4 regions of the Streptomyces sp. NPDC107471 genome follow, and region 3 is predicted to be linked to each of the others. Evidence: riboswitches for the same ligand, from Rfam matches in the RefSeq annotation. Region 3 holds a riboswitch; each other region holds the start of a gene.
What was found. Region 3 has a riboswitch for cobalamin ahead of ACZ66S_RS05835 (ribonucleoside-diphosphate reductase subunit alpha). Riboswitches for the same ligand answer to the same signal wherever they lie in the genome.

Region 1 (7,268 bases), on a different contig from region 3:
TCGGCGTTCGGCTTGTGCCGCAACACCGCGTGCCGTACGGCGATCCCGGCGACCCGCGCGGCCCGCTCCGGGTCGGCCACGTACACCGGCACGTCGTCCGGGCCCTGCTCCTTGAAGGAGAACGGCACGGTGATCAGGCGTCCGTCGAACTCCGGGATGGCGACCTGCATCGCCGCGTCCATGGGGGACAGGGCCGCGTCGGACTCGTCCCAGGCCGCCCTGGACGTCGTCAGGCAGAGCCCCTGCAGCACCGGCACGTCGAGGTCGGCCAGGGCTCCGATGTCCCACGCCTCCTCGTCACCACCGGCCGAGGCCTGCGAGGCGTGGGTGCCGCCGGCGGCGAGGACGGTGGCCACGAGGGCGTCGGCCCCGGCGAGGATCTCGTAGAGCCCGGGGTCGGCCCCGCGCAGTGAACCGCAGTACACCGGAAGGGCGTTGGCGCCCTTCGCCTCGATGGCCTCGCACAGCGTGTCCACGAAGCCGGTGTTGCCGCTCAGTTCGTGGGCCCGGTAGAAGAGCACACCGACGGTGGGGCGGCCGTCGTCCCGCACGGGGGAGCCGTGGACGCCGTACTCCGGCATCTTCCGCGGCTCGACGAAGCCCTCACCGGTCAGCAGCACGGTGTCGGACAGGAACCGGGCGAGTTCCGCCAGGTTGGCGGGCCCGCCCTCGACGAGGTACCTGAGCGCCTCGGCCACGACACCGGCCGGCACGGACGACTCGGCCATCAACTCGGCGTCCGGCACGGTCTCGCCCCCGAGCAGGACGGTCGGGATGCCGGAGGCCCGCAGCGCGGCGAGCCCGTCCTCCCAGGCCCGCTTGCCGCCGAGCAGCCGTACGACGGCGATGTCCGCGCCCTCGATCAGCGCCGGCAGCTCCTGCGCGACGTCGACCCGGGTCGGGTTCCCGATCCGGTACGAGGCACCGGAAGCGGCCCGGGCCGCCAACAGGTCCGTGTCGGCGGTCGACAACAACAACACTGTGCTCATGCGGGCGCTCCCGGTGGAATGAAAGGCAGTCCTTGCGGCGCGCCGGACTCGATGAGCCGCCACAGCGCGTCCGTGTCCGCGTGCTGTTCGATCAGGTCGCCGAGCCGGTCGAGCTGCTCCTCGCGCAGCCCGGCGAACGACGTGTCGGGGGCCGGTGCGAACCGGCGGCCCGCGGCGGCCGCCACCTCCCGCAGGAAGGCCCGCCGGAAGCCGTCCGACTCCAGCGAGCCGTGCCAGTGCGTGCCCCAGGTCTGGCCGACGCGGCAGCCGTCGAGGAAGGGGACACCGCCGCCGACCTCGGCGACCCCGTGATGGATCTCGTACCCCTCGACCCGCTCGCCGAGGGCTTCCCCCACCGGCCGGGTGAGGGTCTTCTCCCGTGCGAACCGCACCCGCACGGGCAGGACTCCGAGTCCGTCGACCGCGCCGACGCGCGATTCGACCTCGTCCTCGATGTGCTCGCCGAGGATCTGGAAGCCGCCGCAGATGCCGAGGACGGGCCGCCGCTCGGCGACCCGGCGTCCGATGGCGTCCGCGAGCCCCCGCTCCCGCAGCCACTCCAGCGCGCGGACGGTCCCGCGGGTTCCGGGGATCACGACGAGGTCGGCGTCGGCCAGCTCCTCCGGCCGGTCCACGAACCGCACCACGACACCCGGTTCGGCGGCCAGGGCGTCGACGTCAGTGAAGTTGGACATCAGCGGGATCGCGCAGACGGCGACCCGCAGCACGTCCTCACCCACGGGAGGGCTCACCGCGGACTCCCGGACCGTCCCGCGCAGGGACACTCTCAGTCCGTCCTCCTCGTCGATCCCGAGGCCGTGCCGGAAGGGCAGAACACCGTACGTGGACCGCCCGGTGAGGCCCTGGAGCATGTCCAGCCCCGGCTCCAGCAACGAGACGTCACCCCGGAACTTGTTGACGAGGAACCCGGCGACGAGCGCCTGATCCTCGGGACTGAGCAGCGCGACGGTCCCGAAGAACGAGGCGAAGACCCCACCGCGGTCGATGTCACCGACGACGAGCACCGGAAGGCGGGCATTGCGGGCGATGCCCATGTTGACGATGTCGGTCCGCCGCAGGTTGATCTCGGCCGGGCTCCCGGCCCCCTCGCAGATCACCGCGTCATACGTGCCCCGCAACTCCGCGAGACAGTCGAGCACCGTCCCGAGCAGCTTCTGCTGCCGCCCGCCGTGATACCCGCGGGCACTCATCTCTCCCACCGGCTTCCCGAGCAGCACGACCTGACTGCTCTGCTCGCCACCGGGCTTGAGCAGCACGGGGTTCATCAGCGCGGTCGGCTCGACCCGGCAGGCCTGCGCCTGCATGGCCTGGGCCCGCCCGATCTCGGCGCCCTCGCGCGTGACGAAGGAGTTGAGGGACATGTTCTGCGCCTTGAACGGCGCGACCTTCACCCCCTGCCGCACGAGCCACCGGCAGATCCCGGCGGTGACCACGCTCTTGCCGGCATCGGAGGTGGTACCGGCGACGAGAAGCCCTCCACCCGTCATGCGCTGCGCCCCTTCACCAAGGCCCGCGCCACGGCACCGACGCCGAGCGCGAGCAGCCCGACCCGCCGCGACAACCGCGCCGCGCGCTCGATGTCGTACGGGGCGACGGCACGCCCCTCCCGGTGCAGCACCGGCCGGTGCTCGACCCGCCCCGCGTACGAGAGGGTCCCCCCGAGCCTGACGCCCAGCGCCCCCGCGAACGAGGCTTCCACCGGACCGGCGTTGGGGCTCGGATGCCGGTGCGCGTCCTCCCGCCAGGCCCGCACGGCACCCCGCGGATCGTCTCCGGCGAGCGTGGCGAGCACGGCGGTCAGCCGCGCCCCCGGCCACCCGGCGAGGTCGTCGAGCCGGGCCGAGGCCCACCCGAAACGCCGGTACCGGGGCGACTTGTGACCCACCATGGCGTCCAGCGTGTTCACGGCCCGGAACCCGAGCAGCCCCGGCACCCCGCCGACGGCCCCCCACACCAGGGCCCCCACGACGGCGTCGGAGGTGTTCTCGGCAACGGACTCCACGACCGCCCGCGCGATCCCGTCGGCGTCCAGGGCCTGCGGGTCCCGCCCGCACAGATGGGGCAGCCGGGCCCGGGCCGCCTCGACGTCCCCGGCCGCCAGCGCCCGTCCGATGTGCCGGGCCTCCCGCACCAGCGAAGTCCCGCCCACGACGGCCCAGGTGGCGGCGCCGGTGAGCACGACGGAGGCGGCACGGGACGGACGTACGGCGTGCTCCGCGGCGGCGCCGAGGGCGACCGCGCCGCCCACGCACACGGCGGTGTGCAGCGCGCCCCAGCCCCGGTGGTCCCGCCACAGCACCCGCTCCACGGCCCCGGCGGCCCGCCCGAACGCGGCGACCGGATGCCCGCGACGGGGGTCGCCGAGCAGGAGGTCACCGATCAGACCGGCGGCAGCGCCGTACGCGAAAACGCGATCGGCTCGCATCGGGTCAGCCGATCGCGGGGTCGTTCAAGTGCCTGGTACTGCTGGTCGATCGGCAGGCGAGCATCGCGTCATGTCCTCACTCAGGGTGTCCACGCCCTGGTTCGACGAGTCCGGCGGCGAGAGTTCCTGGCTCCCGGGGGTGTCTACCCCGGTGACAGTGGCGGGACCGCGCCGGATTCGCACCGGCTTCCTCTTCTGCCGCCGTATATGGCTCCGGCAGTCCACCACGGGCCTTCGAGACCCGTCAACTTGCTGTTGACCTGCGGCGGGGGAGTGTGCAGAACCCCACATCGCCGGTCATGGAAGACGGCCGGGCGGGCACGGAAACCGAGGTTCCGTGCCCGCCCGGCCGTCGAGTGACGGGAGTGCCGTCAGGCCACGATCAGATAGATCCCGTACGCCACCGCCGCCGTGCACGCCGCGAAGCAGGCGTAGGCGCCGGTGACCGCGAGGGCGGCCGAGCCGCCCTGTGCCGTGGCCCGCTCCTGACGGGAGAGGCCCATGATGCCGAGGGTGAACAGGGCCACGAGGCCCACGGTGACGACGAGGCTGACGCCGAAGACGGAACCGAGTGCTTCCCAGTCGATCTGCATGGTGAGGCTTCCTTAGGACTGCGGGCTCAGACGGCGGCCGGCGGGGCGGCCGGTTCCGTCGTGGCGGGCGGGGCCGGGATCGTGGCCGTGAGTTCCTCGGCCACGGGACCCGCGGGCGGCGGGATCACGGCGGCGATGGCCGTGGTCACCACGCCGGCCGGCTCGTCGGTCGCGTTGACGTTCGACGCGTCCACGACCTCGCGCCGCGAGATCTTCCAGATCGCCGCGCTGGAGGCGATGAGGAAGACCGCCACGACCGCCGTGCCCCAGTCGCCGAGGTCGGTGACCGACTCGGCCAGCGCGCCCACCAGGGCCGCCGCCGGGAGCGTGAGGCCCCAGGCCACGAACATCCGGGTGGCCGTCGACCAGCGCACGACCCCGCCCTTGCGGCCGAGGCCCGCGCCCATCACCGAACCGGAGACGGAGTGCGTGGTGGACAGGGAGAAGCCGAGGTGCGAGGAGGCCAGGATGACCGTGGCCGCGCTGGTCTGGGCGGCGAAGCCCTGCTGCGGCTGGAGGTCGGTCAGGCCCTTGCCCATGGTGCGGATGATGCGCCAGCCGCCGAGGTAGGTGCCGAGCGCGATGGCGAGACCCGCGGAGAGGATGACCCAGGTGGGCGGGTCGGAGTCGGGGGCGACGGCGCCGCCGGCGACCAGGGCGAGGGTGATGATGCCCATCGTCTTCTGCGCGTCGTTGGTGCCGTGGGCGAGCGAGACCAGGCCGGCCGAGGCGATCTGGCCGGTGCGGTAGCCCTTGGCGGCGGCCTTGCCGTCGGCCTTCTTGCCCAGTGAGTAGGAGAGCCGGGTGGCCAGCATGGCGGCGACGCCCGCGACGATCGGCGCGGCGACCGCCGGGATCAGGACCTTGGTGACGAGCGCGTCGCCGTGGACGGCGCCGAAGCCGGCCGAGGCGATGGTGGCGCCGATCAGACCGCCCATGAGGGCGTGCGAGGAGCTGGAGGGCAGTCCCACCAGCCAGGTCAGCAGGTTCCAGAGGATCGCGCCGACCAGGGCGGCGAAGATGACCTCGGGACGGATGCCGGTCTCGTCGACGAGACCCTTGGAGATCGTGTTGGCGACCTCCACCGAGAGGAAGGCGCCCACAAGGTTCAGCACGGCGGACATGGCCACCGCGACCTTGGGCTTGAGCGCACCGGTCGAGATGGTGGTGGCCATCGCGTTGGCGGTGTCGTGAAAACCGTTCGTGAAATCGAACGCGAGTGCGGTTACCACCACAATCGCGAGGATCAGCGAGAAGTTTTCCATTTACCCAGGCAATCGTTCGAGGTCATTGGCACGTTGAAGGTAGGTAACCTGGATGAACGGAAGGTGAACTGGGGCGGGCCGCTCGGTGACCGGAGTCTTCGGCTATGGCTTTGCCGAACACCGCTGCCCCCTTTCGACCCATGCGCCCCACGGCTAGGTCCCGGCGGCGAACCTCTCGAGCTGCCGCAGGGACCCGTTGAAGAGATTCTGGTCACCCGGCAGGCTGCCGCTGTGGTCGTACTGCCAGATGGTCCAGTACGACCACCCGCCGGGCAGCGCACCCACGTCCGCCGCGTACCGGGCCACCCACAGCGCGTGGTCCGCGGCGAAGGCGCCGCTGCCGCCCGTGCAGGCGTTCCACCAATGGGCGGTCGTGTAGATCACCGGCCGGCGCCCGGTGCGCCGCTCGACCTCGTCGCTGAACGACCTGATCCAGCCGACCATTCGCGCCCTGCTCAGGCCGTAGCACCGGTGCTTCCTGTCGTACGGGTTGTACTCGACGTCGAGCGCGGGCGGCAGCGTCCGGCCGTCCGCCGACCAGGCGCCGCCGTTGCGCACGAAGTACGCGGCCTGCGCCCGGCCCGAGGACCTGTCCGGCAGCGCGAAGTGGTACGCCCCGCGAAGGATCCCGGCGGCCCGCGCCCCGTCGTACTGCCGCCCGAAGTGCGGGTTGCGGTAGTCGGTCGACTCGGTCGCCTTGACGTAGACGAACCGGGCGCCCTGGGCCCTGGCCCCGCGCCAGTCGACGGTCTTCTGGTGCGAGGAGACGTCGTGTCCCCTGGGCAGGCCCGCCGCCGGGGCGGGCGTCCCGGCGAGCGCCGCGCCTCCCACGGCGAGAACGGCCACGGACAGGGCCAGGGCGCGGATGCGGTGACGGGCGGTCCTGCGGTCACGGGCCATGTGTCCCCCCGGGACGGCGTCGTGCGAACAAAGCCCAGAGGATACTGGAAGATCCCCGGATTACGGATGATCTCCGGCCAAGACGCACAAGGAGGACGAAGTCCCGCCCTCGCGACGCCCCGGCACCCCCTGGCAGGATCACGGCATGGCTGAGCGACGGCAGGATCAAGAGGTACGGGGTGCCGGGGGCGGCGCGCGCGAGGTGCGGGCCGAGGAGGCGGACGCCTGGGGCGAGTTGGTCGACACGGCCCGCCGGACGGTCACCGACGGACTGGTCGTCGGCACCTCCGGCAACGTCTCGGTACGCGTCGGGGACACGGTCCTGGTCACCCCGTCGGGCGTCCCCTACGACCGCCTCGGACCGGAGGACGTGACGGGTGTCGACCTGGCGGGCCGTCAGGTCCTCGGCACCCTGGTGCCGACGAGCGAACTCCCCATGCACCTCGCGGTCTACCGCAGCACCGACGCCCGCGCGGTCGTCCACACCCACGCGGTGCACGCCACGGCCGTCTCCACGCTCGTCCCCGAGCTCCCCTCGATCCACTACATGACCAGCGCCCTCGGCGGCCCCGTCCGGGTCGCCCCCTACGCCACCTACGGCACCGACGAGTTGGCCCGGAACATGCTCCACGCCCTCGCCGACCGGTCCGCCTGCCTCCTCCAGAACCACGGCACGATCGCCTACGGCGGCACCCTCGCCCAGGCCTACGACCGCACGGCCCAACTGGAGTGGATGTGCCGCCTGTGGCTGACGGCCCGCTCGGTCCCGGACCTGACCCCGACCCTGCTGACGCCGGAACAGCTCGCGGAGGTGGGGGAGCGGTTGCGGGGGTACGGACAGCGCGCCTAGCGGGCCTTGCGGGGGGTGCCGGGTTCGGTCGTCGGACGGGTGCGGGCAGGCTGTGGCCGATCGCGCAGTTCCCCGCGCCCCTGGTGGGAACGGTGAACGTACGTCCAGCCGCCGCAGGCATTCAGGGGCGCGGGGAACTGCGCGAAGACGCCCGCCCCCACCGAGCCGCAAGCCTTCAGGGGTGCGGGGAACTGCGCAAAATCCCCCGCCCCCACCGAACCCGCA
Region 2 (7,268 bases), on a different contig from region 3:
GGTCCGTCGGAGCCGCTGCCGAACCTGCCCACCGACCTTCGTGCGTTCGCCGTCGACGCTCTGGACCAAGTGACCTCCGAGCGGTCTGAACTTGCCGAACTTTGGGACGACGCTGCGAACGGCTCGAAGTGGCGCCACGACATCACCCGCATTCGTGACGTCCTCGACCCTCCGGTCCCTCCACAAGAGGAGGCCCTCTTCGACATGCAAGCGATCACCCACTGGCAGGTGACTCGTTGAGCGGGTCGATGGGATCGGAGCACCGGCACGACCGTCTGGGCACCGGGCGCTGGCCAGCCGCCCGTCCAGCAGGGCCGTTGTCACAGGCAGCGGCTACCTTGCAGCTCAGCACAGAACCGAGGCAGGTTGCAGGAAGAGGAGCGGCAATGGTCGTCGAGGTGGGGTATGCGCAGGCGTGGGACTTGGAGGCGTGTGCGGCCTGGCGGCCGATATCCGCTGAGAAGGCCCGGGAGCGGGATGCCGCCGGGCTTCCGTATGTGGTGGTGTACCGGGAGTCGGGTCGGGAGGCTCCGTTGGAAGTCCGGCTCGTCTCCTGGCGGGACCACTATGTGGGGCTGTGGGTCTACGACGTCCACGGCCGCCGCATCTGCGACGTGGACATGCGGCTGCTGGACGACCCGTCGCGGCTGCTGCGCCGGTACTCGGTCGGCTGGTACTACACAGGTCCAGAGATGGCGGAGTTCGACAAGGCGTGCCCGCGCATCACCGTGGAGCTCCTCCCGGACGGGAGGGGGCAACGGACGGAGGAGCGGCGGGGGCAGGGTGGAGGCTCCTACGTCACCTCGCCCGGACTTCGGGACGACGAGCGCTGGATGGACCGCCCCTCCTTCGGGGAGTGGCCGCTGCTCTCGGCTCAGGTGCACGGACTCGTTGAGCCGCCGGCGTTCGAGGCGGCTGAGGTGGTCGCGGCTGTCGAGCCAGGTGACGGGGATGCGCCCGCTACCTGCTGGCGTGCGCCGCGCCCCGCTCAGCCCGGGCCGATCAACGAGTTGTTCCGGCCCGGGCTGCGCGTGACCGACGGTTACCACCCCGAGATGACCGTCGTGGAGCCGGTCCGCATCGGCACCCTGCGCATACCCAGCGGGCTGCTGGCCGTCTCCGGCCCGGACCTCGACCACGGGGACGGGCCGTGCATCACCGTCCCCGTCCGGCCGGGGGAGTACGTACTCGACGAGGCGCGGGTCCGCTTCAGCTACCACTGCGAGTGGCGGGACGCCGAGGTCGCGACCACGCAACCCACGGCCGTCCGCCTGCTCGTCAGCGAGACCCCCGCAGCGACCTGGAAGATGGCCCTCGGTCCGGATGACGATCCCCGGCTGTTCATCGAGCAGCAGATAGTCGGCTTCGACACTGACGGCGCCACCGGCTGCTTCGCCGACGCCGGGGCCTGGGAGCCGCTCCTCGCGCTCTTCGAGCGGGGACTGATCCGGGGAGAGCCGGACCTGAACGGGTACGAGGACATCGACGACGGTTCCATGTTCATGCAGCGCACCCGGGACGAGGCTTCCGGCGGCGAGCTCATGTCCTTCGCGACGGCCGGGGACGGTACCTACCCGGTGTGGGTCGGTCTTTCCGAGGCCGGTGAGGTTGTCGGCGTCGTGGTGCTCGTGGAGGGGATGCCCGAGCTGCTCCCGGAGCGGGACGGAACCCCCACCGACGCGGCTGCATAGGCAGGCCTCGCACCGGCAGCTCGGACGGTGCCGTCGGCCGCATGGCCGCGTCGGCGACTCGGCCCATGCGGCTGCTCAGGCTGGCTTTTTGGAGCGGCTGCGGTAGGCCCGGGCCGCCATCCGGGTGCTGCACGCGGTGCTGCAGTACAGGCCGGACGAATTACGGGTTTTGTCGAAGAAACCCCGGTAGCACGAGGGGTCCTTGCACATTTTCAGCCGGGCCCAGCCTCCTCGTCCGGCCAGGTCGGCCGCGGCGGCGAAGAGTGCTCCGAAGCTGCCGAGGACACCGTCCTGGGCGGGTACCAGGCGAGAGCCTTCTGCGGTGAGGTGCGTGACGAGGGGGTAGCGCTGGGCGATGCGCTGGATGTAGCGCTCGGCGGCGGGCAGCGCCTCCTGTCCGTCGGCGCAACCCGAGTGGGCGCGGAAGATCATCGCGAGTGCGTCGCGGAGTTCGCGGGCCGCGGCCGCGTCCGCGCCGGTCACGTCGTCTCCGGCGGGCAGACCCATACGGGCCAGCCACGCGGACAGGTCCTTGGCGTCTGCCAGGCCTTCCGGGTCACCGCCCCAGGGACCGGTGTTGACGAACCCGAGAAGCAGATCAGAACTCTCGCACACGGAACCCGGGCACTGGTCCGCCACGGGCTGTTGCATGGTCACACCCTTCTCCCCTCGTCGAAGCCACAGCCTACAGCACCCGCGAGGCTCAATCACTTTCTAAGTCGACTAGCCAATGACGAATGGCGTCGCGGAGGGCTATGTGTATCGGTGACGTCATGTTCTAACGTGTTACGGTAATTGCGCTGGGTGCCTGGACCCCGAGAACTGCTCGTGGGTCGGCCTACAGCACTCGTAATCATCTGGAGGTAGTCATGCCCAAACTGCTCATGGTCCTTTCCGGAGCGACGAGGTGGACCCAGCAGGACGGCTCCCAGCGGCCCACCGGCTTCTGGAGCGAGGAGTTCGTGGAGCCCCACAAGGCGTTCACCGCCGCAGGGGTGCAGCTCACCGTGGCCACACCCGGCGGCCGCCCGGCGGTGGTGGACGAGCTCAGCCTGACGGCGCAGGCCAACAACGGGGACGAAGCAAAGGTCGCGGAGCTGCGCGCCTACCTGGACGGGGTCAAGGACCTGCTCGCCGCCCCGCAGCGTCTCGAGGACGTAGACCCCGCCGACTACGATGGCGTGTTCATTCCCGGAGGCCACGGCCCGATGCAGGACCTGGCCGTCAATGAGGACATCGCACGGGTCCTGGAGACTCTGCTCCCTGATTCCTCCAAGGTCGTTGCGGCGCTGTGCCACGGACAGGCGGCCCTGCTGCCTGCGGGGGATGTCGACGGACAGTGGCTGTTCAAGGGCCGCCGGCTGACCTCCTTCACTGACGAGGAAGAGACGCAGACAGGCCTGGCCGCCAACGCCCCCTGGCTCATCGGCTCCCGCCTGAAGGCAGCCGGCGCCGACTTCGTGCCGGGCCCCGCCTGGGCCCCGCACGTCATCGTCGACGGCAACCTCGTGACCGGACAGAACCCCGCCTCGGCCGCCGAAGCGGCCAGCGCCGTCCTGAAGGAACTCGCTGTCCGGGCCGGTGCCGCGGCCGCGTGACACAACGCGACGCACCACAGGACAAGGTGCGTCGCCGTCCGCGCCCGAGACACCTCACGGTCATCGACCACCCACGGCCGCAAACGCGGTGGTCAACGGCGGGCACCGACCGCAGACCTGAACCTGAGTAGCCGCTGCTACAACGGCAGCGGCTACTCCCAGGCCGCACCTCGAAGGCTTCTCACCGACAGGCGTGCGACAGCGACGTAATCAGCGGCGAAGTCCACGCCGGTGACGCCCATATTCGCGCGCTGTGCCCGATTGCGGGCCGGACGGCCCGAACACGCCTGACATCCAGCGCGTGCCGGTTCCGCGGAGATGCGCTCCGGGCCGGACGTTTCAGGGCGTTGTCGAGGGGTCGCTCGTCGCAGTCCTCCCCAGGGGGAATCCGTCTCGGGCGGCCGGGCGCAGGAAGCGGATGACAGGGTGGCCGGGTTCGTGGGACACCTCGGCGCGGACACCGTAGACCTGCTCGATCAGGCCAGGGGTGAGAACCTCGGCCGGAGTGCCCTGCGTGACCGCGCGGCCGTCGCGCAGGACGAGCAGACGGTCGCAGTACATCGCGGCGAGGTTGAGGTCGTGCAGGGCGATCACCGTGGTCACCGGCAAGCCGGCGATCAGCTCCAGGAGGTCGAGCTGGTGCTGGATGTCGAGATGGTTGGTGGGTTCGTCGAGGAGGAGTTCGCGGGGCTGCTGGGCAAGGGCGCGTGCGATCTGGGCGCGCTGGCGTTCGCCGCCGGAGAGGGTGTGCCAGGACTGGCCGGCACGATCGGTCAGTGCGGTGCGCGCGAGTGCCTCGGTGACGGCTGCCGCATCGACCGTCGTTGCGGGCGTCCAGGGGCGGCGGTACGGGATGCGGCCGAGGGCGACGACGTCCCGAACGGTCAGCTCGGTCTGGGTGTCGGCGTGCTGTTCGACGGTGGCGATCCGGCGGGCGGTGGCACGGCGGCCGGCCTTGGCGAGCGGGCGCCCGTCCAGGTTCACGACTCCGGAAGTGGGAGCGAGAACCCCGGCCAGCAACCGCAACAACGTGGATTTTCCCGAGCCGTTGGGGCCGAGGAGGCCGACGGTCTCGCCGGCGCGCAGGGTGAGCGTGACGCCGTCGACGACGACCTTGTCGCCCAGGCGCCGTACGACGCGGTCCGCGTGCAGGCTGGTCATGTCCTTCTCCGTCCTCGGTGCAGCACGGCCACGAACGCCGGCACGCCGATGAGGGATGTCATCACGCCCACCGGGACCTCCAGCGGGTCCAGAACGGTACGCGCGACGGTGTCGACCCACACCAGGAAAACAGCGCCGGTCAGCGCGGTGACCGGCAGCAGGCGGGCGTGCCCGGAGCCGGTGAGGGCGCGGGTGGCGTGCGGCAGGACCAGGCCGACGAAGCCGATCGCACCGGCGCTGCTGACCAGGGCGGCGGTCAGCAGCGCGGTCGCGCAGAGCAGGACCAGGCGGGTACGGGCGACACGGACCCCGAGGCCCGCGGCGGCCTCGTCGCCGAAGGCGAAGGCGTCGAGCGTACGGGCGTACCCGAGGCACAGGACGAGGGTCACCGCGAGGACGACGGCGCAGAGGAGTACCCGCCCCCAGTCGGCGCCGGTGAGCGAGCCCAGCAGCCAGAACAGCACACCCCGGGTGGTCTCCGCGTCCGCCGAGGTCAGCACGATGAAGGAGGTCAGCGCGGAGAACATCTGCATCGCCGCGACCCCGGACAGGACGACCCGGTCGGTGCTGCCGCCGAGGGTGTGGCTGAGCAGCAGCACCAGGGCGAACGAGAGCAGCGCACCGAAGAAGGCACCTGCCGACAGGGACACCGCGCCCCCGCCCACACCCAGGACCACCACGGCGACCGCTCCCGTGGACGCTCCGGAGGAGACCCCGAGCACGAAGGGGTCGGCGAGGGGGTTGCGCAGCAGGGACTGCATGACCGCGCCGCACACGGCGAGTCCGGCCCCGCACACCGCGGCGAGCAGGGTCCGCGGCATGCGTAGGTTCCACACGATGCCGTCCCGCAGCGGAGCCAACGAGCGCTCACCGAAGCCGAGATGGGCCGCCACGGACGCCCACACATCGCCGGTGGAGATGTCGGCGGGGCCGATGGTCACGGCGACGGCGATCGAGGCGAGCAGCGCGACCAGTCCGCCGCCCGTCAACACCATTGCGCGGACGTTCACTTGGCGAGCCCGAAGTCACGCAGACCGGCCGCGACCTTCTCGATCCCCTCGACCGTGCGGATGGACGGGTTCATCGCCTGCCCGCTCAGCAGGACGTATCGCTTCTTCCTCACGGCGCTCAGGTTGCGGGTGGCGGGGTTCGTCTCCAGGAACCGCATCTTCGCCTTCGCGGTCTCCGCGGTCTGCTGCCTGCGGGTCAGGTCGCCGATGACGATGACGTCGGGGTCACGGTCGGCGACGGTCTCCCAGCCGATCTGCGGCCACTCGTCATGGGTGTCGGCGAACGCGTTCTTCGCGCCGACCGCCCGGGTGATGGCGCCAGGGGCGCCGCAGCAGCCGGCGAGGTAGGGCGACTGGGAGTTGGCGAACCAGTACATGAGGGAGACGTCGGAGGCGTGCAGTTCGGCGGTGGCCGTGCGCACCCGCCCCTTCAGTTCCGCAATGAGCCTCTCGCCACGCCCCTCGACACCGAACGCCCGTGCCAGGTCGCGTATTTCGCCGTACACGGCTTCGAGCGTGAGCGGCTTGCTGCGCGAGCCGTCGCCGCCGCTGTCGTTGTCCTTGCCTGCCGAGCAGTCAGACGGAGAGACGTAGGTCGGCACGCCCAGCTTCTCGAACTGCCGGCGGGTGGCGACGCCGCCCTCGCCGAGAGTGGAGACGAACGAGGCGGTGACGAAGTCGGGTTCGGCGTTCAGGACCTTCTCGAAGGAGGGCGCGTTGGCCGCCAGGCGCGGGACGGTGGCGTTGGCCTTCTCCAAGCCCTTCATCACCGGGTCGGTCCAGGTCGCCGTACCGGCCAGGCGGTCGGCGAGGCCGAGGGAGAGCAGGATCTCGGTGGTGCCCTGGTTGAGGGAGACAGCCCGATGCGGGGCCGACTTCAGGGTGGTCTTGTGACCGCAGTTGTCGATGGTGACGGGGTAGCCGGCGGCCGTGGCCTTCTCGGTCTTCGCGTCGTCGCCGTCGGCGGAGCCGCAGGCGGAGAGCAGCAGGGCGGAGGTGAGCAGCAGGGCCGGAGTACGGAGGTGGGCGGGTATGCGGAGCACGGGCATGCCTCGGGGGTCGGGGCTCGTTCGCGGAGCCTGGCCTACGGGTTTCCCCCGCGCCGGGGCGCGGAGGTGCCAGCAGGTCTTCGGACTCGGGTTCGTCCGGCCGGGGCGCCTTCCCGGTCTCCCAGTGGCGTCGTGCCCCGCCCGTCCCCCTCACCGCTGCGCGTCAGTTCCGGATTCGCACCGGATTCCCTGGCCTCGGGTGTGGCTCGACTGGCCCGCCGAGGCTATCAAGCCGGTCGTACGGTCGGACCGCGCGGCCACGGAGTAGCGAGCAAAGGTGCTGGAGTTCTGGCCGATCCACGGCTGCGAACACCTCAACTGCCCCCAGCGAGGCGCGTCGCCGCTGGGCCAGTTGCTGCGGGCAGCCCCTGCCGATGGGGGCGACGGATCGCTGGTGAGGTCTGGGCCGGCGGCGTAGGGAGTTTGCGATCTCGTCTTCGTCGGAGAGACCCTCCGTCAGGCCGGCCTTCGCTGCAGGAAGACGATCATGTCTCAGTACCTGCGGGGACGGCCGTTCTTGGCTGTCTTGCGTCAGCTCTGACCGCAGTTCGGTGAAGGGTCTCGGAGTCGTTCTCACCCGGTGCGGTCCGTCCTGAGCCGCCTGGTTGGATGAACGCATGACGGATTGGTCGACGCTCACCGACGCGTGTGGTTCCGCCGAGCACGTGCGTGGTCTCCTGGACCGCTTCGCGGCCGATCCGAGTGGTGTGTGGTCCGAGGTGATGGACCATCTGTGTCCGCAGTTGGACACAGCCTTCC
Region 3 (7,268 bases):
CGGCCGGTCTCCGTCGCGCACAGGGGGCGCTGTGAACTCAGCTCCACCCGGCCGGCCGAGACCGCCTTGTACGCGGCATTCGCGTCACCCGGCAGCAGCACGATCCCGCTGTTGGTGGCCTCCAGCCCGCCGCCCTCGGTGCTGACCGGTTTCCAGGGGCGGTCCTTCGTGCCGTCCAGCGAGACACGGACGGTCTCGCCCACCGCGAGACAGACCGTGCTGCCGCTGTCACCGGCGTCCAGCTCCGCGGCGTCCGTGCACTCCGAGGACGACGACGGCGGCGGCGACAGCGAGGCCGACGGTGAAGGTGACGGTGTCGGCGAGGCAGACGGTGACGCGGACCGGGGCGGGGACGACGACGAGGGCGGCGGCGACACCGTGTCGCCGTCGCCCCCTTCGCTTCCGGCCCCGGTCCCGCACCCCGCGAGCAGCAGGGTCAGTGCCGCCAGGGCGAGGGCTGTGCGGTGGGTCGTAGGGCGCATGGGGGTGGCCTCCTCGTCGATGAGACGTGCCGCACGCGTACCCGGATCCACCGAGTTTTGAAGCGAACCTGTCAGAAATCCTCGTCCAGGTCGACCGTGCCCTCCACGGCCACCTGGTACGCGGACGGACGCCGCTCGAAAAAGTTGGTCAGCTCCTGGACGCCCTGGAGCTCCATGAAGGAGAACGGGTTCTCCGAGCCGTACACCGGGGCGAAGCCGAGGCGCGTCAGACGCTGGTCGGCGACGCACTCCAGGTACTGCCGCATCGACTCGGTGTTCATGCCCGGCAGTCCCTCGCCGCACAGGTCCCGCGCGAACTGGAGCTCCGCCTCGACCGCCTCCGCCAGCATGTCGGTGACCTGCTGCTGGAGCCGGTCGTCGAAGAGCTCCGGCTCCTCCTTGCGGACGGTGTCGACCACGTCGAAGGCGAACGACATGTGCATGGTCTCGTCGCGGAACACCCAGTTGGTGCCGGTGGCGAGACCGTGCAGCAGACCCCGGCTGCGGAACCAGTAGACGTACGCGAAGGCACCGTAGAAGAAGAGGCCCTCGATGCACGCGGCGAAGCAGATCAGGTTGAGCAGGAAGCGGCGGCGGTCGGCCTGGGACTCCAGCCGGTCCAGCTTCTCGACCTCGTTGATCCACTTGAAGCAGAACTCGGCCTTCTCGCGGATCGAGGGGATGCTCTCGACGGCGTCGAAGGCCGCCGCCCGGTCCTCCGGGTCGGGGAGGTAGGTGTCCAGGAGCGTCAGATAGAACTGGACGTGGACGGCCTCCTCGAAGAGCTGCCTGCTCAGGTACAGGCGCGCCTCGGGGGAGTTGATGTGCTTGTAGAGGGTCAGCACCAGGTTGTTCGCCACGATCGAGTCGCCCGTCGCGAAGAACGCGACCAGCCGGCCGATCAGGTGCTGCTCCTTTGGGGACAGCTTCGCCAGGTCGGCGACGTCCGAGTGGAGGTCGACCTCCTCGACGGTCCAGGTGTTCTTGATGGCGTCCCGGTAGCGCTCGTAGAAGTCCGGGTAGCGCATGGGGCGCAGGGTCAGCTCGAAGCCCGGGTCGAGAAGGTTCTTGGCTTCGGTGGTCATCACTGGCAGGCCTCGCAGGACTCGGGGTTTTCCAGGGAGCAGGCGACGGCGTCCTCCGGGACCGCCTGCTGGACGGGGACCGTCGCCTGAGCGGCGCGGGCGATACGGGTCGCCGGGCGCGAGCGCAGGTAGTACGTCGTCTTCAGCCCGGACTTCCAGGCGTACGCGTACATCGAGGAGAGCTTGCCGATGGTCGGCGTCTCCAGGAAGAGGTTCAGGGACTGGGACTGGTCGAGGAACGGGGTCCGCGCCGCCGCCATGTCGATCAGGGAGCGCTGCGGGATCTCCCACGCCGTGCGGTACAGCGCCCGTACGTCCTCGGGGATCCACGCGAAGCCCTGCACCGAGCCGTTCGCCTCGCGCAGCGCCTCACGGGTGCGGGCGTCCCAGACGCCGAGCTTCTTCAACTCGGCCACCAGGTAGGAGTTGACTTGGAGGAACTCCCCGGACAGCGTCTCGCGCTTGAACAGGTTGGAGACCTGCGGCTCGATGCACTCGTACACCCCGGCGATCGAGGCGATGGTGGCCGTGGGCGCGATGGCGAGCAGGAGGCTGTTGCGCAGGCCCGTGACGGCCATGCGCTCGCGCAGCGCCGCCCAGCGCTCCGGCCAGGTGAGGTCGCAGGCGTAGTGGTCCGGGTGCAGGACACCCTGCGCGGTACGGGTCTTCTCCCAGGCCGGCAGCGGGCCGTTGCGCTCGGCGAGGTCGGCGGAGGCCTCGTAGGCGGCGAGCATGATCCGCTCGGCGATCCGGGTGGAGAGCGCCTTGGCCTCGGGGGAGTCGAAGGGCAACCGCAGTTGGAAGAAGACGTCCTGGAGGCCCATCGCGCCCAGGCCGACCGGGCGCCACTTGGCGTTGGACCGTCCGGCCTGCTCGGTCGGGTAGAAGTTGATGTCGACGACCCGGTCGAGGAAGGTCACGGCGGTACGGACGGTGGCGTCCAGCCGCTCCCAGTCGATGTCGCCGGTCGCCGTGTCGACGAACGCCCCGAGGTTCACCGACCCCAGGTTGCAGACCGCCGTCTCCCCGTCGTCCGTGACCTCCAGGATCTCCGTGCACAGATTGGAGGAGTGGACCGTGTGGCCGGGCAGGGCCGTCTGGTTGGCGGTGCGGTTGGCGGCGTCCTTGAAGGTCATCCAGCCGTTGCCGGTCTGCGCGAGGGTGCGCATCATCCGGCCGTAGAGGTCACGGGCCGGGATGGTCCTGCGCGCGAGCCCGTCGGCCTCGGCCTTCCGGTAGGCCGCGTCGAACTCCGCGCCCCACAGGTCGACCAGCTCGGGCACGTCGGCCGGTGAGAAGAGCGACCACTCGGCGTCCGCGTTCACCCGGCGCATGAACTCGTCCGGGATCCAGTGCGCGAGGTTCAGGTTGTGCGTACGGCGGGCGTCCTCACCGGTGTTGTCCCGCAGCTCCAGGAACTCCTCGATGTCGGAGTGCCAGGTCTCCAGGTAGACCGCGGCCGCGCCCTTGCGCCGGCCGCCCTGGTTCACCGCGGCGACACTCGCGTCCAGCGTCTTCAGGAACGGCACGATGCCGTTGGAGTGCCCGTTGGTGCCGCGGATCAGCGAACCGCGGGAGCGGATGCGGGAGTACGCGATGCCGATGCCCCCGGCGTGCTTCGAGAGGCGGGCGACCTGGTGGTAGCGGTCGTAGATGGAGTCGAGCTCGTCCTTGGGGGAGTCGAGGAGGTAGCAGGACGACATCTGGGGGTGCCGGGTGCCGGAGTTGAAGAGGGTGGGGGAGGAGGGGAGGTAGTCGAGGCGGCTCATGAGGCCGTAGAGCGCGGCGACTTCGTCCAGGGCGTGCACGGTGTCGTCCTCGGCGAGGCCGGCGGCCACCCGGAGCATGAAGTGCTGGGGGGTCTCGATGACCTTGCGGGTGATCGGGTGCCGCAGCAGGTACCGGCTGTGCAGGGTGCGCAGGCCGAAGTAGCCGAAGCGGTCGTCGGCTTCGGTGTCGACCAGCGCGTCGAGCTTTTGCGCGTGCACCCGCACGAACTCGGCGGTCCGGTCGGCGACGAGGCCCTCGCGGTGGCCGGCGGCGACCGACCCGGTGAACGAGGTGACGCCCTGCGAAGCGGCCTCGGCCGCGATGGAGATCGTCAGCAGCCGCGCGGCCAGCCTGCTGTAGGCGGGGTCCTCGGAGATGAGACCGGCCGCCGCCTCGGTGGCCAGCTCGCGCAACTCCGCGATCATCTCGGCGGAGGTCCCCCGCGCGGACCGGCCGCGCAGCGCGGCGGCGGCGACCCGGCCGGGGTCGGCGTCGGGGAGGTCGGCGGTCAGCGCGGTCAGGGTCCGCAGCAGGGCGGTTCCGGGACCGTCCTCGTCCACCGGGGTGGTCGCTGAAGCCGGATCGGCCGGCGCGATGGTCACGTGGGGCTCTCCCTCGCTGGGCACGGGGCCTTGCGGGCAGGGGGCAGCACACGAGCGCGCGGGGCGTCGCGTCCACCGGCCCATTCCACGAGGCCCGGACGTCGGAACACCCGGGCCGGTGCGGCACGGGCGTACTGTCGGCAGGTCCTCGGACTGACGCTCATGTGCGCTTATGCACGCATGAGTACACCGTTGCGGGACAGTTCCGGATTCACACCGGATTCCCCTGCGGCGACAGCGAGCATGAGCATACATCTTGTGCCGGGTGGTGGAAGCAGGCCCATATGTTGTGTCGCGCTGACTTCAGAGCGTCAACTTGTAGGTGAGGAGCGTGAAGTCGGGGGACTCCGGGACCGGGTGCCAGTCTCGTTCCGGGACGCGGGTGAAGCCCAGACGCTCGTAGATGCGGTGGGCCGCCCGCATGGTGGGCTGGGTGCACAGGACGAGGTCCGCGCCGGAGGCCGCCGCGCGGTCGACGCAGGCCTGCACGAGGGCCTGCCCGACGCCCTTGCCGCGGGCCTCGTGGGACACCGCGAGCATGCGGATCTCCGCCTCGCCGGGGCCGGCGAGTTCGGCCAGCGGGCCGCCGGCGGGGACGTAGGTGACTCCGCCGAGGATGCGGTCGCCGGCTGCGGCCACGAGGACCTGCGCGGTTCTCGCCCGCTCGGCCACGTCCTTGAGTTCGGTGAGGTACCAGTCGTCCTCGCCGCCGAAGGCGAGGAGGCCGTCGTCCAGGTAGGCCCTTGCGGTGATCTCGCCGAGGCGTTCGTAGTCGGCGGGTTCCGCGGGGCGGATCAGTATGTTCATGGCGGTGAGTGTGCACGAAGGGAGCGGGCCGCCGAGGGTCTTGCTCTCGGAGGCCCGCTGCCGGTTGTGTGTGGTTGCTCGCGCAGTTCCCCGCGCCCCTGGGTGGGTCAGTGCGAGGTTCCTGAAGTGGCCGGCGGAAGCTCCACCTCGACCCCCGGGTCGCCCGCGTCCGCCGTGTAGTCCTCCGGGCTGGTCTCGTCCACGCCGTCGGGGGCCTTGGCCGCCTTCAGGACGAAGGTCAGGACCACCGTGACCAGGACGTTGAGCACGAACGCCGTCAGACCGATGTAGCCGATCTCGCCGATGCCCGGGATCTCCTTCGCCGAGCCGCCGAAGTGCTTCTGGGTCGGGGAGGCGACGCCGTACGCGGCGACCGTGCCGTAGACCATGCCGACGGCCCAGCCGGCGAGCAGGGCCCAGCGGTGGAACCAGCGGGTGAACAGACCGCCGACCAGGGCTGGGAAGGTCTGGAGGATCCAGATGCCGCCCAGGAGCTGGAAGTTGATGGCGACCGTCTTGTCCATCGTCAGGACGAAGACCAGGGCACCCACCTTCACCAGCAGGGACACCAGCTTGGAGACCTTCGTCTCCTGGGCCGGGGTCGCGTCCGGCTTGATGAAGTCCTTGTAGATGTTGCGGGTGAACAGGTTCGCGGCCGCGATCGACATGATGGCCGCCGGGACGAGGGCTCCGATGCCGATCGCCGCGAAGGCCACGCCCGCGAACCAGTCCGGGAACATGTCCTCGAAGAGCTGCGGGATCGCCAACTGCGGGTTGGTGACCTTGACCCCGGCCGCGATCGCCATGAAGCCGAGCAGCGCGAGCAGGCCCAGCATCAGCGAGTACAGCGGCAGGATCGTGGTGTTGCGGCGGATCACCTCACGGCTGCGGGAGGAGAGCGTCGCGGTGATCGAGTGCGGGTACATGAACAGCGCGAGCGCGGAGCCCAGCGCCAGCGTGGCGTAGGTCCACTGACCGGCCTCCAGCGGGACCAGCCCGCCCGCCTTGGCCGCGGTGTACTTGTCGCTCGCCGCGCCGAAGACGTCGTCGAAGCCGCCCAGCTTGATCGGGATGTAGATGATCGCCACCGCGATGACGATGTAGATCAGCGTGTCCTTCACGAACGCGATCAGCGCGGGGGCCCGCAGACCGGAGGAGTACGTGTAGGCCGCGAGGACACCGAAGGCGATCAGCAGCGGGAGGTCCTTCACGAACCAGTTGGTGTTCTCGCCGCCGCCGACGCCCATGACGTCCAGGACGGCCTGGATGCCGACCAGTTGGAGCGCGATGTACGGCATGGTGGCGAGGATGCCGGTGACGGCCACCGCCAGCGACAGGCCCTTCGAGCCGAAGCGGCCGCGCACGAAGTCCGAGGTGGTCACGTATCCGTGCTTGTGGGAGACCGACCACAGGCGGGGCAGGAACGTGAAGATCAGCGGGTACACGAGGATGGTGTACGGCACCGCGAAGAAGCCGGCCGCGCCCGCCGCGTAGATCGCCGCGGGGACCGCGACGAAGGTGTACGCCGTGTAGAGGTCGCCGCCGAGCAGGAACCAGGTGATCCAGGTGCCGAAGGACCGGCCGCCCAGGCCCCATTCGTCCAGCGAGTGCTCGTTCTCCGCCTTGCGCCAGCGCGCGGCCAGGAAGCCCATGACCGTGACGGCCAGGAAGAACAGGATGAAGACGGTGAGAGCCACACCGTTGACGCCGTCGTTCACTTGGTGCCTCCCCGACGGGCGCGCTGGTCACGCTGCCAGAGCTGGTACGCGATCATCGTCAGCGCGGTGGAGATCAGCACCCACAGCATCTGGTACCAGTAGAAGAACGGGATACCGATGAACGTGGGGTCGACCTTGGCGTACGAGCCGACCCACAGCATCGCCACGAACGGGGCGAGCAGGCAGAGGGCGATCACGACCCGTACCGGTGTCACCACCGGGGGTCTCACTTCAGGTGCATCCGACATGTCGCGATTCCTACCCCTCACTGATCAGCGTTGATCACCTGTAACGCGCAGGCAATCTAGGCGCTGGTGTCGCGAGAGCGGAAGACCTCGTCCGCATATCGGTATGTCGATTCTGTGAAGTGCCGCTCCAACCGCCGATCAGCAGGACGGGGCGGTCCTCCCGTCCGGACGGATTCGGGAGGACCGTAGAGCAGGAAGCGCGGTTGCGCCACCAGGTGCGCGTCAGTCGACGGGCCTCTTGAGGCGGGCCACGCTGCATTGTCCCGGGGGGCGACCCTCGGACGCCCAGCCGACCCCGCTCGCACCCCCGGGTGCCTTACTCCATCGGCCTCTTGAGGCGGGCCACGCTGCATTGTCCCGGGGGGCGACCCCCGGACCCCCAGCCGACCCCGTTCGCACCCCCGGGTGCCTTACTCCATCGGCCTCTTGAGGCGGGCCACGCTGCATTGTCCCGGGGGGCGACCCCCGGACCCCCAGCCGACCCCGCTCGCACCCCCGGGTGCCTTACTCCATCGGCCTCTTGAGGCGCGCCACGAACTTGTACCGGTCGCCCCGA
Region 4 (7,268 bases), on a different contig from region 3:
GTCCTGACCATGCCGGCCGCACCGCCCGCCTCGGCGCTGCCCGCGGGAGCGGCCGCCGAGCCGCCCACGGCCTGGCCGAAGCCCAACAAGATCCTGCACGTGGCCGCCCGCGAGTCCATCACCTGCGAGAGCGGCAACCTGTGCACCGCGACCTGGGACGCCACGCAGGGCAACTACGTCGTCTACTACTTCTACTACTGCGACACCTACACCCTGTCCAACTGGGTCGGCACCGGCTCCTACCGCAACTCCCAGACCGGCGGTGCGACCGCCCGCTTCTACGGCCAGGACGGTGGCACCGTCACCTCGGTACCGGCGGGCGGCAGCAGCAACTCCTACAACTGGAGCCCGATCTGGTCCCTCAAGAACTGCTGACGCCCCAGCGCTGCTCCACCTTCGCGAGCCGCCAGTAGGCGATCGCCGCCGCCCACACCACCACGAACAGGCCGACGATGACGTAGCCGACGTTGTCGAGGTCGATGTCGGCGATCCAGGTGGTGAGGGCGTCGGTGAGGTCGAGCTTGTCGTGCAGCACGCCGACGAGCTCGATCGTGCCGATGAAGAAGGCGACCGCGATGGACAGCCCGGTGATGGCGAGGTTGTAGAAGACCTTGCGGACGGGGTTGGAGAAGGCCCACTGGTAGGCGAAGTTCATGAACGTGCCGTCGAGGGTGTCGAACAGGCTCATGCCGGCGGCGAACAGCAGCGGCAGGCAGAGGATGGCGTACCAGGGCAGTCCGGCGGCCGCGCCCGAGCCGGCCATCACCATCAGCGTGACCTCGGTGGCGGTGTCGAAGCCGAGCCCGAACAGGAAGCCCAGCGCGTACATCTGCCCCGGCCGGGTGATGGACCTGGTGAGCCGGCCGAGCACCCGGTTCATGAACCCGCGCGAGTCGAGGTGCTGCTCCAGTTCCCGCTCGTCGTAGGACCCCGCCCGCATCGCCCGGAAGACCCTCAGGATGCCCACCAGGGCGACCAGGTTGAGGGCGGCGATGAGGTAGAGGAACGTGCCGGAGATCGTCGTACCGAGAAAGCCCAGGGCCTGGTGGGTGCCCGAGCCCTCGTTCATGACCTTGCCGGCGAGCTGGGTGCCGCCCGCGATGAGCGCGGCGAGCAGGACCACCACACTGGAGTGGCCGAGCGCGAACCAGAACCCCACCGACACCGGCCGCTGGCCGTCCGCCATCAGCTTGCGGGTGGTGTTGTCGATCGCGGCGATGTGGTCCGCGTCGAAGGCGTGCCGCATCCCGAGGGTGTAGGCCGTGATGCCGAGCCCGATGCCGAAGGCCTTGTCGCCGACCTCGTAGTGGCCGGGGACGACGAGCAGGAACAGGATGCCGAAGGCGAGGACGTGCAGCGCGGCTATCGCGGCCATCAGACCGGCCGTCTTCACGGTGTCCTCGCGCCGCCAGCGGAACGAGGCGGAGACCTTGGGCAGGGCAGGGTCGGTCATACGGTGGTCACTCCAGCACCTCGTGGATGAACGCGTGAGCTGCCGTGGCCGGTCTCCTGGCTTACGGGTCGTACGTCTCCCGGCCCGCCTTCCCGGCCTGATGGTCACGGCCAGTGGCTGTCCCGCGAGGGACGTGGGAGGGAGACTCCCCGATCACAGTGGCGAGGGCCGCACCGGTATGGACCTTTGAGGGGTCGTCACCGGTTTCCCGAGCACCACGGCCCGCCCACCGTAGGCGGGGCCGGGGGTTCCTGCATAGCTGCACACCTGCGCAGGTATGGAAGATCACACATGGCCGCCTGCGAGGATGTGCGCCATGCACCTCGTCCCGGCCGACCGAGCCGACCGCCGCACCATCGACGGACACCGGGTGTGCGACGCCATCGCCGCGATCGGCGACCCGGGACACGTCCGCACCTGGTCCGACCGCTTCGCCCTGCTCGCCGACCCCAACCGGCTGTCCCTGCTGCTCGCCCTGCACCGCACCGGCCCGCTGGCCGTCTCCGACCTCGCGATCGCGACCGGCATGAACGACCCCGCCGTCTCCCAGGCGCTGCGGCTGCTGCGGGCGGCCGGGGTGGTGGCCGGGGAGAAGGAGGGCCGGGTCGTGCGGTACCGGGTGGTGGACGAGGCGGTGCGCGGGCTGTTGCAGCAGGTCTCCTGAAGGGGTGACCGCGTAACCCGTACGGCCCGGACCGCTGGTGACGTCCCGGCACCCGGTGATCACCTGAAGCATGACCCCGCCCCGCGCCACCCGCGCCGCCGCCTCCGCGGTCGCCCTGTCCGGGCTCCTGGCCGCCACCGCCTGTTCCGCGCTCTCCACGCCGCCGACCGCCCCGAGGCCGTCGATCACACCGCCGAGCAGCGCACCGCCGCCGTCCCCGAAGGCGTCCTCCGGCCCGTCCTCGGCCCTCACCGAGGCGATGGCGCGGGCCGCGCTCGTCACCGACGCGGACCTCGGTGAGCCGTGGACACCGACCCAGGGGGTGGCCACCTGGCACGACGAGGTGCTGAAGGCGAAGGCCGACCGGCGGGAGTGCCAGCGGCTGCTCGACGCCCTGTACGCCGACGAGTTGTTCGGCGCCGACGCCCGGCCCGGCGCGGTCGTCGGGATGGACGACGAGTGGAACCAGGCCCAGATGCGCTACCAGGTGCTCGCGCGCCCCCCGGCGGAGATCGACCGGACCCTGGCCTGGCTCAGGACCCTGCCGCGCACGTGCTCGCAGTTCGCGGCCACCACGACCACGGGGGCGGTCCTCGGGGTGCAGGTCGCCGAGCTGTCCCTGCCGGAGGCGGGGGACGCCCGGCAGGGGCTGCGGGTGCTGCTGACCGGGGAGTCGCCGGACGGCGAGCCGACGACCCTCACCCTGGACGTCGCCGCGCTCCGCGTGGGGGAGGACGCGATCAGCGTGACCAACGGCGGCTTCGGCGACGTGCAGACGGACGCCACGCAGGCGGTCGTCCAACTGGGCGCCGAGCGGCTGGCGGAGGTGCGCAGACAGGGGCGGGTGCAGGTGTGAACGGTCGTTGAGCGGACGGTGAGCGGTCAGTCCCGGTCGAACCGCTTGCGGTGCCGGACGACGTCGTGGGCCACCTCGAGCGCGCTGCGGCTGTGCGCGAAGGCGTGCGCGCGCAGCCGGGCCAGCGCCTCGTCCGAGTCGACGCCGAGCTGCACCATGATCATGCCGACGGCCTGGTAGACCTCGTCGTGCGCGGTGGCCAGTCCGCTGAGCCAGGGGTCGTCGCCGTCGGGGCCGTTCTCGTCCCCCCGGGGCAGGGCCATCAGGGCCACCGTCATGACACTGGCCACGAGTTCGGCGACACGCAGCTCGCGCCGGGTGAGCTCGCCGGGGGCGTCGCGGTAGAGGTCGAGGGTGCCCACGCACAGGGAGTCGTTGCCGAGCGGCATCGAGTACACGGCCCGTATCCCGGCGGCGGTGGCCTGCTGGGCGAAGACCGGCCAGCGGACCGCGGCCGGGTCGCGGGTCAGGTCGGTGGCGAACACGGCGGCGCCGGCCGCCGCCGCGGCCGTACAGGGCCCGTCCCCCAGGGTGGCCTGAAGGTCCGACAGATGTGCGGCCCGGTCGTTGCTGGAGCTGAGCTGGACCGGCATGCCGTTGCTGCGCAGTGACACGCTCGCCCCGGCCACCGGCAGCAGTTCGACGGCGGCCGCGCACAACCGGCCCGGGATCTCCGCGGGCTCGGCGCCCCGCACCCCCGCCGCGATCACGTCGGCGACCCGCACCTGGTCCCGCACCGGCCGCGGCCCGGCTCCGTCGTGGCCGCCCGCACGCGGCGGCAGGGTCTCGCGCTCGCCCCCGCCGCCCCGGCCCGGCTCCCGGCCGCCCTGCCGTTCGGGCTCCGCCCGGCGCGGCCCGGCTCCCGGCGGCGCGAACGAACCGGTGCCGTCGCCCGGGGTGGCGCAGGTGCCGGCCTCGCCCGCCGACCCGGGGGATCGACCCGGCTCGTCGCCGTGGGCGTCGCCGTGGGCGTCCCTGGGCCGCACGGTCACCGCCTCCTTCGGTCAGCGCGGGACTGTCCGTCGTCGGCCCCCGGGCAGAGTCACCGGGAGCGGGGGGCGCCGCTCGTGGTCCTCCCGCCCAGGGGCACCGCCCGGCTACCCCTCGTCCACGGGGCGAAACGCCGGAGCCGGAGCGGCGGCGGGCCCGGCCGCCGGGCAACGCGAGTCGCCCCGCGCGCCCTTCACAGACCGCACACCGATTCATTACGGTCTTCGATGACGGTCAGGGAGCGGCCGCACCGCGTCGAAGCGTGCCCGAGCCGCCCCGCGCCCCGCCCCCTCCTGCCCTGTCGGCCCCGAACCGGGCCGGGCCGTGCTCCTCGTCCCTGTTCCGCGACGCCGACCGGGGCGCCTCCCGCCGTCCCGAGCGGGCCGGGGACCTTCCCGGAGGACCGCGCCTGGCGGCGTGTGTCCCCACCGTGGCGGTCGCCGTCCCCCAGGAGGTCGGCGACCGCCCGGCATCCGGTCAGCGCTTCTCGTACGGATCGGCCGGCTCCCGCACCCGCCGCACCGCGCTCGCGTCCACGACGGGCGGCCAGGCGCTGTCGGTGCCGAGGGCGCCCTCGGGGTGCCAGGTGCCGGTGAGGGTGATCCAGGTGTCGACCGGCGGGGCCCCGTCCGCGGCGCCGCGCACCTCGACCTTGCTGGTGGTGGCGTCGGCCGCGCAGCAGGTGACGGAGAGCCGGGTGAGGTACCAGGTCCCGTCGTCGCCGTGGGTCACGAACCCGGTCATCCGGACCGTACGGCCCTTCAGGGAGTGCCCGCTGTCGTATATCGCCCGCGAGGAGAACTCCCCCAGGGTGAGCTCGACCGGGTCCCCGGCGGGCAGGGCCGGGAAGGTCCCCACGCCCTGGGCCGCGCGCTGTGCCGCCTCGCGCTCGGCGCTGTAGGAGCCGAGCGCGGGCGGCGGGAAGAGCAGCAGGGCGAGGGCGGGCAGGGTGAGCAGCCAGGCGACCCGGGGACCGGCGGCACCGTGTGCGTGACCGTGACCGGCTTCGTGACCGTCGGCCGCCCCTTCGTCCTCCTCCGCCTCCTCCGTCGCGTGCCCGGTCCGCCGTACGACCGCCGTCCACGCGCCCAGCAGCACCAGCGCCACGCCGGACACCACCAGGTAGGGCCGCAGCCCCGCCTGCACGTACCGCAGGTACAGCTCGCTCAGGAGCGAGATCCGCAGGACCGCCGCGCCGACGAGGACGAGCAGCAGACAGGGGCCGTAGCGCCTCACAGCAGCCACCACCCGACGAGCACGCTGCTCAGCAGGGCCACCGCCCAGGTGACGGAGGAGAAGCGGACGGCGAAGGCCCGCCCGAAGGTGCCCGCCTGGAGGGCGATCAGCTTGAGGTCGACCATCGGTCCCACGACCATGAAGGCCAGCTTCGCGGTCGGCGAGAAGCCGCTGAGCGAGGCGGCCACGAACGCGTCCGCCTCGCTGCACACGCACAGCACCACCGCGAGGACGGCGAGCAGCAGCACCGACAGCCAGGCCGAGCCGGTGAAGAGGTCGAGCACCGAGCGCGGGACCGCGATGTTGAAGGTCGCCGCGGCCGCCGCGCCGAGCACCAGGAAGCCGCCCGCGTGCAGGAAGTCGTGCTGGAGCCCGGTGCCGAAGGCCCGCAGCCCCCGGGGGGACGCCCCGGTTGATCGTTTCGGCAGCCGCAGCCACTCCTCGCGCCCGAACCTCGCCCACAGCCAGCCCATCACCACGGCCGTGGTGAGCGAGGCGACCAGCCGGCCGAGCACCATCCCGGGCTGCCCGGGGAACGCGATGGAGGTCGCGACCAGCACCACGGGGTTGATCGCGGGCGCGGACAGCAGGAAGGCGAGCGCCGCCGCCGGGGCCACCCCACGCCGCATGAGGCTCCCGGCCACCGGCACCGAGGCGCACTCGCAGCCCGGCAGCACGACCCCGGCCGCGCCCGCCACCGGCACCGCGAGGGCCTGGTTGCGCGGCAGGAGCCGGGTGAAGACCCGCTCCGGCACGAACGCGCCGATCGCGGCGGAGACGACGGTGCCGAGCAGGAGGAAGGGCACGCCCTGGACCGCGACCGCGGTGAACACGGTCCACCAGGCGGCCACGGGCGGAGTGTAGAGGTCCAGGGCGAGGGTGGGTCCGAGGACCGAGGCGACGGTGGCCACGGCGAGCAGCGCCGCGCCGCCGAGCGTGACGTGGACCAGCACGCGCACGCCGAGCGCGACGAACCGCAGCCCCTCGGCCACGGTCCGTCCGGCCCCGGTCCGTCCGGTCACCGTCCTCTGGTCTTCCACGCGCTGTGCCCCACCCGCTCGTCCGTCCCGGGCAGGCTAACCGGACGCCCCTGTGCACAGGCCCGGAAGGGTCATAGAGGCGGCTGTGCGGGTGCGGGTCCCAGGGTGGTGGTGCCGGGGGCCGTCCGGTGTCCGAGGCCGGTCCGGTACGCGTCCAGGGCCGCCTCCACACGTCCCGTACGGCGGAGCAGATCGCCCAGCAGCCGGCACAGGTCGGCCAGGTCACCGGCGGCGCCGGCCCGCTCCAGGAGGCTCAGGGCACGGACGTAGTGCTCCTCGGCGGCCTCGGTGTCCCGGGCGTCCTCGGCGATGATCCCGAGGAGGCGGTGGGCGGCGGCGGAGTGCAGCGCCCCGCGCTCGGAACTGAGGTCGCTGAGCACCTCCTGGAGCAGGGCGGCGGCCTCGTCGGACTTGCCGCGCCGGTGCAGCACGTCGGCGAGCTCTACGGCGGCCTGGCTGGAGTAGAGGGCGGCCCGCTTGGCGGAGAGCATGGCGAGGGCCTGCCGCAACTCGTCCTCGGCGCGCTCCAGTTCGCCGTTCTGCGCGTAGACGTAGCCGCGCATCCAGTGGCAGTTGGCGAGTTCGGTGCGGAGCTGGAGCTGCCGGTACAGCTCGGCGGCCTTGGCGAGGGAGGCGTCGGCCTCGGCGAGGCGGCCCTCGGCGAGCAGGGTGCGGGCGACGGACCGGTGCATCCGGGCGACGAGGGCGGGGTCGCCGGAGCTCGGGGCGAGGGCGAGGGCAAGTTCGGCGGCCTGGGCGGCGCGCGCGTGGGCGCCCATGTCCATGTAGGGGCCGATGACGCTCGCGTACAGCAGGAGCAGGGCGTCCGGGTCGTGCAGACCGCCGCGGTTGAGCTCGTCGATGGTGGACTCCAGCAGGTAGACCGAGTAGCGGAGTTCACCGGTGAGGTAGTGGGCGAGGGCGCGTCCGCGCAGGGCGGGCACCCGGGCGGGCAGCGGGACGTCGGCGCCGAGGGCCTTCTCGGCCTGTTCGAAGTACTGGCGGGCGGCACCGAGTTCGCCGGTCTCC

Region 1: linked by a shared signal. The riboswitch ahead of ACZ66S_RS30095 (cobalamin biosynthesis protein) and the one ahead of ACZ66S_RS05835 (ribonucleoside-diphosphate reductase subunit alpha) in region 3 are both predicted to bind cobalamin.
Region 2: linked by a shared signal. The riboswitch ahead of ACZ66S_RS38295 (ABC transporter substrate-binding protein) and the one ahead of ACZ66S_RS05835 (ribonucleoside-diphosphate reductase subunit alpha) in region 3 are both predicted to bind cobalamin.
Region 4: linked by a shared signal. The riboswitch ahead of nicT (Nickel transporter NicT) and the one ahead of ACZ66S_RS05835 (ribonucleoside-diphosphate reductase subunit alpha) in region 3 are both predicted to bind cobalamin.

What each region holds. Positions count from the first base shown of each region.
Region 1 covers NZ_JBVJPC010000009.1:423,013-430,280, forward strand. The annotation lists gene cobN (cobaltochelatase subunit CobN) at 1-989, opposite strand, end outside; gene ACZ66S_RS30090 (cobyric acid synthase) at 986-2,497, opposite strand; gene ACZ66S_RS30095 (cobalamin biosynthesis protein) at 2,494-3,435, opposite strand; cobalamin riboswitch at 3,537-3,676, opposite strand; gene ACZ66S_RS30100 (hypothetical protein) at 3,807-4,028, opposite strand; gene ACZ66S_RS30105 (inorganic phosphate transporter) at 4,055-5,293, opposite strand; gene ACZ66S_RS30110 (lysozyme) at 5,447-6,193, opposite strand; gene ACZ66S_RS30115 (class II aldolase/adducin family protein) at 6,339-7,043, shown strand.
Region 2 covers NZ_JBVJPC010000017.1:34,171-41,438, forward strand. The annotation lists gene ACZ66S_RS38265 (DUF4259 domain-containing protein) at 1-240, shown strand, start outside; gene ACZ66S_RS38270 (DUF4241 domain-containing protein) at 387-1,691, shown strand; gene ACZ66S_RS38275 (CGNR zinc finger domain-containing protein) at 1,767-2,342, opposite strand; gene ACZ66S_RS38280 (type 1 glutamine amidotransferase domain-containing protein) at 2,561-3,289, shown strand; gene ACZ66S_RS38285 (ABC transporter ATP-binding protein) at 3,629-4,450, opposite strand; gene ACZ66S_RS38290 (FecCD family ABC transporter permease) at 4,447-5,445, opposite strand; gene ACZ66S_RS38295 (ABC transporter substrate-binding protein) at 5,457-6,509, opposite strand; cobalamin riboswitch at 6,564-6,739, opposite strand; gene ACZ66S_RS38300 (hypothetical protein) at 7,127-7,268, shown strand, end outside.
Region 3 covers NZ_JBVJPC010000002.1:203,941-211,208, reverse strand. The annotation lists gene ACZ66S_RS05845 (hypothetical protein) at 1-482, opposite strand, end outside; gene ACZ66S_RS05840 (ribonucleotide-diphosphate reductase subunit beta) at 554-1,567, opposite strand; gene ACZ66S_RS05835 (ribonucleoside-diphosphate reductase subunit alpha) at 1,567-3,939, opposite strand; cobalamin riboswitch at 4,062-4,190, opposite strand; gene ACZ66S_RS05830 (GNAT family N-acetyltransferase) at 4,243-4,746, opposite strand; gene mctP (monocarboxylate uptake permease MctP) at 4,854-6,464, opposite strand; gene ACZ66S_RS05820 (DUF3311 domain-containing protein) at 6,461-6,712, opposite strand; gene ACZ66S_RS05815 (GntR family transcriptional regulator) at 7,217-7,268, opposite strand, start outside.
Region 4 covers NZ_JBVJPC010000005.1:402,538-409,805, reverse strand. The annotation lists gene ACZ66S_RS19280 (hypothetical protein) at 1-375, shown strand, start outside; gene nicT (Nickel transporter NicT) at 362-1,453, opposite strand; cobalamin riboswitch at 1,483-1,688, opposite strand; gene ACZ66S_RS19270 (ArsR/SmtB family transcription factor) at 1,770-2,117, shown strand; gene ACZ66S_RS19265 (hypothetical protein) at 2,188-2,973, shown strand; gene ACZ66S_RS19260 (GAF and ANTAR domain-containing protein) at 3,000-3,959, opposite strand; gene ACZ66S_RS19255 (TIGR03943 family putative permease subunit) at 4,441-5,199, opposite strand; gene ACZ66S_RS19250 (permease) at 5,196-6,239, opposite strand; gene ACZ66S_RS19245 (helix-turn-helix domain-containing protein) at 6,311-7,268, opposite strand, start outside.